Regions from separate parts of the Cobetia sp. cqz5-12 genome, predicted to be linked through region 4. Evidence: predicted binding sites of a transcription regulator. Region 4 holds the regulator's gene; each other region holds the start of a gene.
What was found. The regulator sigma-54, encoded in region 4, starts transcription at its own class of promoters, with help from an activator protein. The targets are predictions, from matches to a motif close to TGGCACNNNNNTTGCTNT.
Positions count from the first base shown of each region.

Region 1: urtA (urea ABC transporter substrate-binding protein) is a predicted target of sigma-54. The motif match lies at 1,618-1,635, and genes of this name have one in related genera.
Region 2: F8A90_RS13065 (sugar phosphorylase) is a predicted target of sigma-54. The motif match lies at 871-888, and genes of this name have one in related genera.
Region 3: glnT (type III glutamate--ammonia ligase) is a predicted target of sigma-54. The motif match lies at 1,826-1,843, and genes of this name have one in related genera.

Region 1 is NZ_CP044522.1:2,717,395-2,720,604, reverse strand. It holds gene F8A90_RS11340 (methylenetetrahydrofolate reductase) at 1-521, opposite strand, end outside; gene F8A90_RS11335 (methylenetetrahydrofolate reductase C-terminal domain-containing protein) at 518-982, opposite strand; gene urtA (urea ABC transporter substrate-binding protein) at 1,704-2,978, shown strand; gene urtB (urea ABC transporter permease subunit UrtB) at 3,113-3,210, shown strand, end outside.
Region 2 is NZ_CP044522.1:3,122,013-3,125,222, forward strand. It holds gene nrdR (transcriptional regulator NrdR) at 1-111, opposite strand, end outside; gene F8A90_RS13060 (GlsB/YeaQ/YmgE family stress response membrane protein) at 510-758, shown strand; gene F8A90_RS13065 (sugar phosphorylase) at 1,122-3,020, shown strand; gene F8A90_RS13070 (glycosyl transferase) at 3,109-3,210, opposite strand, start outside.
Region 3 is NZ_CP044522.1:1,760,841-1,764,050, forward strand. It holds gene F8A90_RS07525 (aminomethyltransferase family protein) at 166-1,311, opposite strand; gene glnT (type III glutamate--ammonia ligase) at 1,998-3,210, shown strand, end outside.
Region 4 is NZ_CP044522.1:804,058-807,267, reverse strand. It holds gene lptB (LPS export ABC transporter ATP-binding protein) at 1-496, shown strand, start outside; gene F8A90_RS03415 (RNA polymerase factor sigma-54) at 731-2,179, shown strand; gene hpf (ribosome hibernation-promoting factor, HPF/YfiA family) at 2,834-3,142, shown strand; gene F8A90_RS03405 (PTS sugar transporter subunit IIA) at 3,152-3,210, shown strand, end outside.

The DNA of each region.
Region 1 (3,210 bases), 1.9 Mb from region 4:
ACCTGAGGCGCTGAGGTCAGTGACCGGCCGCTGGCGAAGGCGTGCTTGTCACGCAGCCCGGCGATGATTTCCAGCAGCGACAGGGAGTCGAGGTCGAACACCGGCTTGGCCTCGGGGTGATCCCCGACCTGCACACCATCGCCGGTCAGGCACAGCAGGTTGCGGATGCCCAGCGCCGCGGCCCCCAGCACATCGCCCTGGATGGCGATGCGGTTTCTGTCACGACAGGAGATCTGCATCACCGTCTCATGGCCTTCTCGGGCCAGCAGGGCACACATCGCCACGCTCGACATGTGGCAGTTGGCGCCCGAGCCATCGGTGGCGTTCATGGCATCCACATGGCCGGCAAACAGCTGCGCGCGGGCATGCACCTCCTGTGGGTCTGCCGAGTCGGGCGGCGCCAGTTCGGCGGTGATGGCAAACTGACCGCTGCGAAGTACTCGCTCCAGGCGACCGACGTTGCCGTCGCGCTCGGCAGGTGGCAGCTGTGAGCTGTCCGGGATAGTGAGTCTGGAGGTCATTTCAGGTTCTCTCGGCGCTCTGCCGCCTGACGGGCTACACGTAGCCAGGATGAGGTGCCCTGCAGGCGATGGTCCACCGGCAACTGCACGATCTGGATCGTGTCGCTGTCCTTCATTTGCTGGCTACCTTCCCAGGCTTCCACCCAGACACAACGCTTGTCCGGCTCGACTTCACAGTTGCCATTCTGCATGACGCCGCCGCAGGGGCCGTTGCGCAGATTCTTGGGGCAGTTCATGGAGCAGGACATGCCGGTCGAACTCAGAATGCATTGGCCACACATCTGACAATCAAACAGCAAGCCCTTGCAGGCTTGCTCCAGCCTGGCGACAGGCTTCTCGGCGCGTGCGTAACCGACGGACTTCCACAACGGCTGCAGTTTGATGATCACCGGCTCGACGGCCTGATAGGTGAGCTCCAGCAGTCGCGCGTGACGTGCGGCCCACAGACGAATCGAATACACGCATGCCTCCTGTCAAACACTGGCGGGGGTAACGCCATGGGCGTTTCAAAGCGTTATCTTCGCATGGCCGCTACCCGAGCCGACATCCCGTGGGCGACAGCGTCACTATCGAAATACGCGGGCCAAGGATCAGTCGGTGGGACATTAAGGGTTCTTTGCTCGCGGCGAGGCTTTCAATGATGAAGCTCTCCATGGCCTGCGCCGCCGGTGACAGACTTGAGACCTTGCGGCTCGCGACTCTCGGGGACCTCGGCCAGCGGGATGAAGCGCAGACGCTTGTATTCTTCGGGGAACGACTGTCGTGATGCTGGTGATGGAGTGACCGTCACTTTTGCATCGTGCCTTCCCCACCTTCTCTATTGATGTATCAGAGTGCTGCCATTGATTTCGGGATAATTTTTGTCTGCACCAGTCAAGGTCATGCTTTTGACTGGTAATCTCCTCATTGCGCCATCCTGGGGGTGAGTTTTGTGCACGATATTCAGTAATTCACCTGTTTGGTGCAAATGACTGGCTGGCATATTTTTGATTGCGCATATTTGGTGCGGCTTATATTCAAAACGATATCGAGATTTCCTTTTGGCTGAACGATGGCAACGCACGGCACCGATGTTTCGTGCGATTGCCTGCTTTGCTGGCACATCAATTGCACTACACGAGGAGGGATAACAAGTACAACAAGATACGAGGGAATGTCGTGAACAAGAAAATCGCTGCCGCAATGCTGTCCGCCTGTGTCGGTTTCTCGCTGGCCAATGTCGCCCAGGCGGAAGAGGGGCCGATCAAGGTCGGCATCCTGCATTCACTGTCCGGCACCATGGCGATCAGTGAATCGACACTGAAAGACACCATGTTGATGCTGATCAAGAAGCAGAACGAGAAGGGCGGGCTGCTGGGACGCAAGCTGGAGCCCGTCGTGGTCGATCCGGCCTCCAACTGGCCGCTGTTTGCCGAGAAGGCGCGTGAACTGCTGGCGCAGGACAAGGTCGACGTGATCTTCGGCAACTGGACGTCCGTCTCGCGCAAGTCGGTGCTGCCGGTGGTCGAGGAGCTCAACGGCCTGCTGTTCTATCCGGTGCAGTATGAGGGCGAGGAGTCCTCGGAGAATGTCTTCTATACCGGGGCGGCGCCCAATCAGCAGGCGATTCCGGCAGTGGATTATCTGATGAACGATGTGGGCGTGGAGCGCTGGGTGCTGGCAGGTACGGACTATGTCTATCCGCGTACCACCAACAAGATCCTGGCCGCCTACCTCAAGTCTCACGGTGTGGCCGACGAGGATGTGATGGTCAATTACACGCCCTTCGGTCATTCCAACTGGCAGTCCATCGTCTCGGACATCAAGTCCTTCGGCAGCGCGGGCAAGAAGACCGCCGTGGTGTCCACCATCAACGGCGATGCCAATGTGCCGTTCTATCGTGAGCTGGCCAACCAGGGCATCGATGCCGAGGACATTCCGGTGGTGGCCTTCTCGGTGGGCGAGCAGGAGCTCTCGGGCATCGATACCGCACCGCTGGTCGGGCATCTCGCGGCCTGGAACTACTTCATGAGCGTGGACAGCGACACCAACTACGACTTCATCGATGAGTGGATCGCCTACACCGGCAAGGAAGATGCGGTCACCAATGATCCGATGGAAGCCCACTACATCGGCTTCAACATGTGGATGGAAGCCGCTCGCAAGGCGGGCAGTGTCGAGGTCGATGCGGTCAAGGACGCCATCATCGGCGTATCCGTCCCCAACCTGACCGGCGGTTACGCCACCATGATGCCCAACCATCACATCACCAAACCGGTGCTGATCGGCGAGATCCAGGACAACGGTCAGTTCTCCGTCGTCTGGCAGACCCCTTCCACCGTGGCAGGCGATGCCTGGTCAGACTATCTGGAAGGTTCCAAGGACCTGATCAGTGACTGGCGCAAACCGATGGAGTGCGGCAACTACAACGTCGTGACCCATTCCTGTGGGGCTCAACAGAACGTCGCCACGCAATGAGGCGTAGCACGTTCTGAGAGTGAGGCGGCGCGCATGTGAACCTGCGTGCCGCCTCGCTGAGTGTCGGCTCCGAGGTCGCGACGCCCTCGGAGACTGATGACGCCTTCGCGCGTTCACCATGGATGGCCTTCTTGATGTCTATCTCCGTTGCAACGATGTTCCGCTGGTGCTGGCAGAGGATGCTGCTGATCTGTCTTCTGTCCTTCCCCCTTTTTGCCGCTGCCCAGTCCGA
Region 2 (3,210 bases), 1.9 Mb from region 4:
ACGCTCACCGCAGGCCGCGCACTGGCGCCGACGCCGCACCTGGTCACCCTCGACCACCAGTCGGGAATCCGTGACCTTGGTTTCATGAGTTCCACAGAAGGGACAGTGCATGTTGGAGAGCCTGCTTGGGTGCGAGGTGGCTGCGACCCCGCGCGAAGCACAGCGAGGAAGTGGCGCAGCGCAGCCGAATGACAGCGAATGGCGGGTATTGTAACCGTTAAGGCCCCGCCACGGGAGCCTATGTCAGCCTCGACCTATCTGAACTAGCCTTGGGGAGCGACCAAAGGGGCGACAGGAGTTTCCTGCATCGTCGCCCGAGGTGGCCAGCGCGCGGCGAAAGCATCAATCAACCTGCCCGGCAGGCTTGAAATCCCCGCGCGATAACCGAAAGATGATATCAGGGTGCAGCGCCTCACAAGGGCGCTTGCCCGAGCCGTGAAACCCTTTCACGACTGGCGGCGGATGATCTCTGCCGCGAGATTGATCACGATGACGCAAGGAGCTGCGACATGGGAATCATTGCATGGATCATATTCGGTCTTGTTGCCGGCATCATCGCCAAGGTGATCGTGCCCGGCAAGGACCCGGGCGGCATCATCGTCACCAGCATCATCGGCATCCTGGGTGCCGTGGTCGGTGGCTGGGTCGGCACCCTGATGGGCTTCGGTGAAGTGACGGGATTCAATCTGGCCAGCTTTGTCATCGCCGTGCTCGGCGCCGTCATTCTGCTGATTCTGTATCGCGTGCTACGCAAGTAAAGCATGTCATGAAGCGCAGTGGCGTCAGCTGGCTTCGGGCCACATGACGCCAGACAGGACGGCCAGCCGGCACATGCGGGCTGGCCGTCCTGCCTTGCAGGCTTGTCGAATCTGGCCCGAGGCGTGCATGACTCAGGGTCAAAGGCGCCAGACCGTCACCCACGAGCGTCGCTGAGCGATGCACGATTCAGGAATGTCACTCGGCTGCCGTCAGTCGACTTCATCTGATGCGCGCCCTCCTGCCTTGCCATCGGCCCCGCAGGATTGCACCGGCGGGCTTCACGAAGATCACCCGCGACACGCTCTGCCCATTGCGTCTCACGAGGCAGAGCCTGAACGCTTTTGCTGCCATGAGGATTGCCCATGTCCGATACGTCATCTCCCGATCACTCGACATCCACTGCCTCCGGCCCTGCGCCGAGCGAGGGCAACGCCAGGCCACGCACCAGAGTTTCTCTCTCCAGACGCCTCTCGCAGACTGATTTCCAGGCGCACGCCACACGTCTGCTCGCCGAGATCTATCCACAGCGTCATGAGGAAGTTCTCAGACGCCTTGAGACGGTGCTGGATTTCCATCGCACGCGCCTCAACCCTCGCGTGCCGGAAGGCGAGCCGCTCTGGAGCGAGCGCGACCAGTGGCTGATCACCTACGGCGACAGCCTGCAGCAGGAAGGCGAGGCGCCACTGGCGACCCTGCACGACTTCCTCGCCAGCCGACTGGACGACAGCCTGTCCGGTGTCCACGTGCTGCCCTTCTTTCCGTGGAGCAGCGATGACGGCTTCAGCGTCATCCACTATCGCGAGGTCAATCCGGTCCTCGGCGACTGGCAGGACATCCGGCGCCTGAGCGAGCAGCGCGACCTGATGGCAGACCTGGTCATCAATCACTGCTCGCGCGAGTCACTGTGGTTCGCCGATTATCTGGCCGGCGTGCAGCCCGGCCGCGACTACTTCATCGAGATGGACCCCGACACCGATGTCTCCGAGGTCGTGCGCCCGCGTCCGTCCGCCCTGCTCACGCCGGTGCATACCCGCCGCGGCCTGCGCCATCTTTGGGCAACCTTCTCGGATGACCAGATCGACCTGAACTTCGCCAATCCCGATGTGCTGCTCGAATTCATCGGCATCCTGCTTTACTACCTCGAGCAGGGCGCGGGCATCATCCGTCTCGATGCGGTGGCCTTCCTGTGGAAACGCCAGGGCACCTCCTGCATTCACCTGCCGGAGACACATGCCGTGGTGCGTCTGCTGCGCGCCATCGTCGACCACCTGGCGCCGGGCAGTCTGTTGATCACCGAGACCAACGTGCCCCACGCCGAAAACATGTCCTACTTCGGGCTCGATCGTCTGTCACGACACGACCTCACCGCCATCGAGGACAGCGCCCAGGCCGATGAAGCTCACCTGATCTATCAGTTCACGCTGCCGCCGCTGACCCTGCACACCCTGACCTCCGGCGATGCCAGCGCCCTGACCGAGTGGGCCACCAGCCTGCCGTCGTTGCCGTCCAGCTGCAGCTACTTCAACTTCACCGCCAGTCACGATGGCATCGGCGTGCGTGCGCTGGAAGGCCTGCTGCCCGATCACGAGCGCGACACCCTGGTGCGGCTGGTGCATGACTTCGGTGGCTACGTCAGCATGCGTGCCAACCCGGGCCGCGCCGACACTCCTTATGAGCTGAACATCAGCTACTTCGATGCGCTCAAGGGCACGCGGCGCGGCCAGGACCCGTGGCAGATCGAGCGTTTCATCGCCAGTCAGACCCTGATGCTGAGCCTGCAGGGCATCCCGGGGCTGTATATCCATTCGCTGACCGCGACCCCCAATCACCAGGAAGGCGTCGAACGCGATGGCCATCTGCGCGCCATCAACCGCCGCAAGTGGCAGCGTGATGAACTGGAAGCGCTGCTGGCCAGCCCCAACACCGCGACCCATGAGGTCTTCCACGCCCTCAAACGCCGCATGGCACTGCGCCGCAACGAACCCTGCTTCCACCCGGATGCCGACCAGAATGTCTTCGATGTCGGCCCGGACTTCTTCGTCTTCGAGCGCGTCACCCATGAAGGGCGCCGTCTGCTGTTCGCCCTCAATGTCACCGATCAGCCGCGGGTACTGCCACTGCCGGAAAGCTGGCAAGGCGTCGCGCTGACCGACCACCTGTGCCACGACAAGGCCTATGACCCCACCATGGCACGCCGCCCCTATCAGGCGGCCTGGCTGATGGAGCAAGCGGTACGCCCGCCGGCCATCGAGGTCGTCTGACGCCCGCGCTTTCTCCTGCCACCCACGACAACGGGGCTGCCAGTGGCAGCCCCGTTGTCGTGGGTCTTGCTGTTCCCCGCCGCGAGCGTTACTGGTTGTCCAGTTCCACCGCTTCGTGCATGCGCTCGAGCAGGTCCGGCACGGCTGACTGCACCCGGTTCCAGCTGGGGATGAAGGGCTTGTCGCGCGG
Region 3 (3,210 bases), 960 kb from region 4:
AGTCCTCGCGGCAAGCATGCCTCAGCCTGACTCCATGGCAGTGATGCAAGAGGCCTCCTCGACGCCATGCCGAGGAGGCCTCTCAGGTTTCACGCTATCCAGCATCGCGCGATTCGCGCTGTTGCCTCGGGGCTTTGGCTATTGCCTCGAGGTTGTGGCGTGCGATCAGCCGCGCGCCAGTCGCTTGGCCTTTTCCGGGTCATCGAAGGGCAGGGAATGACTGATGGCCGAGAGGCTGGTCTCGCCGTCAGTGCCGGTCTTGAGGGTCAGCGGGGTGCCATGCTCGGCATAGCCGGGTTCGAGACGTGCCAGCGCCATGGAGCGATCGCTCAGACGCGAGTACATGCCCTGGGTGATGACACCGACGCACTTGCCATCGGCGTAGATCTTGTCACCGATCTGGGCGACGTCTTTCGAGTCCAGCAGCACGCCGAAGACCTTGACGCGCTCCTTGCCCTGCAGCGCGAAGTGTTCGCTGGCGCCACGGAATTCGGTCTTGCCCGGTGAGACGGTGAAGTCCAGGCCCAGCTCCCATAGGGTGTCGCCCACCGGCTGGTCGGGATACGGGTAGGTTTCGGAATTGTCCGCCGGGTAGAACAGCAGGTGGCTCTCGACCCGCAGCCAGTCAAGGGTGCCGAAGCTGCACGGCTTGATGCCCATGTCGGCGCCATCTTCGAGAATCTGTTCCCACAGAGAGGGAGCGTCCTTGGCCTTGCAGAAGATCTCGTAGCCCCGCTCGCCGGTGTAGCCGGTGCGCGAGATCATCACGTGGTAGCCGAACAGCTGGGTCTGCAGATGGTGGAAGTAACGCAGCTCACGGATGCCCGGCACGTGACGCTCAAGGAAATCCACCGCGACCGGCCCCTGCAGTGACATGTCATGCATGTCGTCATCGAAGGTCAGGCTGACGGCACGCCCCAGGGCACTCTTGGCCAGCATTTCATTCGCGGTGCCCGTGCCGTGCACCACGAGGTAGGAGTTCGGTGCCAGGCAATAGACGATGCAGTCGTCGACGAACTTGCCGGCCTCATTCAAGACGCTGGCATACACCGATTTGCCCGGATACAGCTTGGACATGTCCCGCGTGGTGACGTAATCCAGCACGGCCTGGGCGTGAGGGCCATTGCAGTGGATCTTCTTGAGCCCCGAGACATCCATCAGACCGGCGCGGGTGCGAATGGTCTCGTGGTCATCGGCCGTGTCCGAGACGGCGTAATTCCAGGCGGTGCCCATGCCATTCCAGTCTTCAAGCTCCGCGCCCAGCTTGCGGTGTTGTTCGGCCAGTGCCGAGATGCGCCATGAATTCGCCATGCGTCCCTTTCTCCTGTGAGTCGTGCTGCCTAGCGTAGATGGGTAGTGCCGTAGTCCTGCTGATGTTGACGAAGATGGCGCGCAAGACGCGCATCCGCCGCAGGAAGTGTTGTTGTTCTTTCGCCTCTTCCGGCGCCTCTTCAGGCGCTTAACAAGGGCTTGTGCCTGTTGCTTGCCTTGCCTGATCGCACGAGGGTCGATTCTTGAAAGGAAAGAAACATTCCTCATGGTTAAGCAAGGGGCTTGCCAATTCCGTCAAAGGCCATGGCCACGGCAGCTCTTGAGCGAGTCAGGCGCCGCTTGGCAGCACGAATTCGGGCGTGAATATCAGCGCTTTGCGTCATGCTGGTGCGAAGAGGGAGCTCTGGGCACCGAAATGATGCCTATTTCGAGAAACGAGCAGGAATTTACTCAGGATCACCTGGCGTTTTCTATGGGGTAAAACGAGCTGGGAAAATAAATTCCCATGCAAAACAAGAGGTTGATGAAAAGTTCTGGGTGGCAACTGGCGAAATGGCATGCTGCATGCTTTTCTTTGGGGGAAATAAAGTTGACCAGCAGGAATCACAAAAACTCGTTTCATCCGCTATCTTGACGTGGCGAGTCACCACAAGGGGTCAGGTTTCCCGGGGTGGCAGACAGTGTCGAGGGAGATGGAACCCGGTCCGCTCTCAGAGGAAACCCAGATGTCACCCGAAAACGCGCAACAGTTCATCAAGGATCAAGACATTCGCTATCTGCTCGCGCAGTTCGTGGATATTCATGGCGCTGCCAAGACGAAGTCCGTGCCGGCCAATTGCCTGATGGATGTGGTCGAGAAGGGCGCGGGCTTTGCCGGCTTCGCCGTCAGTGGTCTCGGCATGTCGCCGGAGGGGCCGGACTTCATGGCGCGGGGTGATCTGAGCTCTCTGTCGCTGGTGCCGTGGCAACCGGGCTATGCGCGCATGGCCTGTGATGGCTACGTCAACGGCGAACCGTTCGCCAATGACAGTCGTGTGGTGCTGCTCAAGCAGCTGGAGCGCCTGAAGGAGAAGGGCTGGACGCTCAATACCGGGCTGGAGCCGGAATTCTCGCTGTTCCGCCGGGGGGAAGCGGGTGAGCTGTTGCCGGTGGACGAGAGCGATACCCTCGCCAAGCCCTGCTATGACTACAAGGGCCTGTCGCGTTCGCGTGAATTCCTCGAACGGCTGGTCGAATCGCTGCAGGCGGTGGACTTCGACGTCTATCAGATCGATCACGAGGACGCCAACGGCCAGTTCGAGATCAACTACACCTACAGCGATGCGCTGACCTCGGCAGACCGCTTCACCTTCGTGCGCATGGCCGCCGGCGAGATCGCCAATGACCTGGGCATGGTGTGCTCCTTCATGCCCAAGCCGCTGGCGGACCGCCCGGGCAATGGCATGCACTTCCACCTGTCCGTGTGTGATGACACCGGCCGCAACCTGTTCGGCGATGACTCCGACGCCCAGGGCATGGGCCTGTCACCGCTGGCGTACCACTTCCTCGGCGGACTGCTGGCGCATGCCCCGGCGCTGTGTGCCTTTGCCGCGCCGACCGTCAATTCCTACAAGCGTCTGGTCGGGGGTGGCAGCACCAGCGGCGCGACCTGGGCGCCAGTCTTCGTCGCCTACGGGGACAACAACCGCTCGGCCATGGTGCGTGTGCCCTACGGTCGCCTCGAGTTCCGCCTGCCGGACGCCGGCTGCAACCCCTATCTCGTGCACGCCGCCATCATCGCGGCGGGGCTGGATGGCGTGGCGCGCAAGCTGGACCCGGGCACGCCCCACAACATCAATCTCTACTCGCTGACCCCGAGCGAATGCGCCGAGAAGGGCATCGAGAAGCTGCCGCAGAATCTGGCCCTGGCCATCGATGCGCTCGAGGCGGACAGCATTC
Region 4 (3,210 bases):
CGCCGGCATCGGCTATCTGCCGCAGGAGGCATCGATCTTCCGCAAGCTGTCGGTGGCCGACAACATCATGGCGATTCTGGAGACCCGCAAGGACCTGGATCGCAATGGCCGCAAGGCACGCCTTGAAGAGTTGCTCGAGGAATTCAGCATCACGCACATCCGCGCCAGCGCCGGCATGAGCCTGTCCGGCGGGGAGCGTCGACGGGTCGAGATCGCCCGGGCACTGGCCACCGAGCCGGACTTCGTGCTGCTCGATGAGCCCTTTGCCGGCGTCGACCCCATCTCGGTGGGCGAGATCAAGAGCATCGTGCGCCAACTGCGCGATCGTGGCATCGGCGTGCTGATCACCGACCACAACGTGCGCGAGACACTCGATATCTGCGATACCGCCTATATCGTCGGCGATGGCCAGATCATCGCCCACGGTGACGCAGACTCCATCCTGGCCAACCAGCAGGTGCGCGACGTCTACCTGGGCCACGAGTTCAAGCTCTAGGGTCAGCAGATACGCTGAGCCCCACCGGAGGCGAAAGCTTCAAAAGCCGCTGCGTGATTTTATCGCGTAGCGGCTTTTTCATGTCTGACATCAGACGCATGCATGACGTCCATACCACCTTGGTGGAAACATGGCATGCAAGTTGCTTGAATATTCACGGCAACCACTTGTCAGTGCCCCGAGTCACGGTATAGCGTAGTAAGCACGTTCCTTTGCCGTGAATTGACTGACTCCATGAAACCCACCCTGCAACTCCGCCTCGGCACCTCGCTGACCATGACGCCGCAGCTTCAGCAAGCGATCCAGCTGCTGCAGCTGTCGACGCTCGACCTGCGTCAGGAGATTCAGCAAGCCCTCGAGTCCAACCCCATGTTGGAGCTCGACGAGGACTACGAGTCGCTGGATGTCGTCGAGACACAGGATTCGAGCGAGATCTCCACTGCCGACTCCTCGAGCGAGATTCCCGAGGAATACCCCCTCGACAGTGACTGGTCGGACCTCTACCAGGACCACGCCGGTAGCCTGACCAGCTCCGGCAGTGGCAGCGGGAGCGAAGAAGGGCCGGACTTCGATCGCAATACCAGTGTCGAGAGCCTGCAGGACCACCTGCGCTGGCAGCTGGCAATGACCGACCTCGATGGTCGTGAACGCCAGATGGCGGAGAGCCTGATCGATGCCGTCGACGGAGCAGGCTATCTGAGCCTGTCACTCGACGAGCTGGTCGATGGCCTGCGCGGCCAGGGTCTACCCGGCCTCAAGGCCTCCGAGCTCGAGCAGGTATTGTTGCGTCTGCAGCAGTTCGACCCGACCGGCGTCTTCGCCCGTGATCTGCGCGAGTGCCTGCTGCTGCAACTGGCACTGTTGCCGGATGACCTGCCGCTGCTGGCGCAGGCGCGACGCCTGGTACGTCAATTCCTCGAGGCACTGGGCAACGATGACCGCAAGCTGCTAAAGCGCCGCCTGAGCCTTGACGATGACGAGCTGGATCACGTCATCCGCCTGGTGCGCGCGCTCGACCCGCGTCCGGCATCCGCCTGGGGCGAGCCCGCCAGCGATTACGTGATCCCTGATCTGCTGGTGCGTCATACCCGCCACGGCTGGCAGGTCGAGCTCAACCCGGAAGCGCTGCCCAAGCTGCGCATCCAGCCGGAATACGCCGCGCTGATCAAGCGTGCCGACAAGTCCGCCGACAACACCTTCCTCAAGGACAACCTGCAGGAAGCGCGCTGGCTGATGAAGAGCCTGTCATCGCGCAATGACACCCTGCTCAAGGTCGGCCGCGAGATCATGGCGCGCCAGATCGACTTCCTCGAGCAAGGCGAGGAAGGCATGAAGCCGCTGATTCTGGCCAACATCGCCGAAGTGGTCGAGATGCACGAGTCGACCATCTCGCGGGTCACGACCCAGAAGTATATCCACACCCCGCGCGGCGTCTTCGAGCTCAAGTTCTTCTTCTCGAGCCAGGTCGGTGGCAGTGGCAGTGGCGACGCCCACTCAAGCACCGCCATTCGTGCCCGTATCCGCAAGCTGATCGCGGAAGAGCCGGCCCGCAAACCTCTCTCCGACTCTCGACTGGTCGATCTGCTCGCCAGCGATGGCATCGAGGTCGCACGCCGTACCGTGGCCAAGTATCGCGAGGCGATGGGCATCCCGTCCTCCAGCGAGCGCAAGCGTCTGGCCTGACGCGACACCTGCGGCTGCCATGCCCTCACCTCTACAGTGGCAGCCGCCGCCAACTTCAAGTGCTGGATCTTCCGCTCGCCAGCTTATGACTTCGCGGGTATCAGGCGCCTGTCGCGCGCCCTGTCACCCCGTCAACCGCTCGTCAATGCCCCATCATGGCCAATGACGGAGCACAGGATGATGGCAAAAATCTGCCGCTCCGGTAGTGCCATTCTACGTCAATCGCATGTTTTTAAAGTCACTTTTGCGCCTATTGCACGTGGATGACACTTGGTGACCTCTCCGACAGGCTGCTTGCTCCACGCAATCGAAGCGCCTGAAAGGCGACGTACATGCAGGGATTGGCGACGAAAACGCGCCTTCTTGCGCGTCTTTCACGCACCACCCATCAGACGCTCCCTTGAAGTCCACTCCGTTACCCCTCACTGAGTTGAAGACAAGCACTGAGCCACGATGCAGCGCAGCGTTGATCTTTGCGCAAAGCTTGGGCATTGTCGGTACAGACGCTCACGACATCTGACGCCACTGGCAAGGGTGCGAAAACATCACCAGACGGTGGCCGTCAAGCCTGTTGCAGAGCGTCCGATCAGGGTTTGCTCGTAGTCAAAAAGGGTTACAATTGAATGGCAACCCGCTGGATAAAGGAGCGTGTCCATGCAAGTGAATATCACCGGGCATCATGTGGAACTTACCGATCCTCTCCGCGATTACGTCAACGAGAAGCTCGCTCGCCTCGAACGGCATTACGACAACATCACCAATGTTCAGGTGACACTGTCGATCGAGAAGGAGCGCCAGCAGGCTGCCTGCACCTTGCACGCGGCAGGCGCTGACCTCCACGCCCTGGCAGAAGACCCCAACATGTACGCTGCCATCGACGCGCTCGCCGACAAGCTGGATCGCCAGCTGGTCAAACACAAGGAAAAGTCCCAGGCTCGCTCTCAGGGCACCGGGACCCGTTGACCTTCAGCCATGACACTTGATCAGATCCTTCCCCCCGAGCGCACGCTCTACGGCGTCCCCGGGGGGAG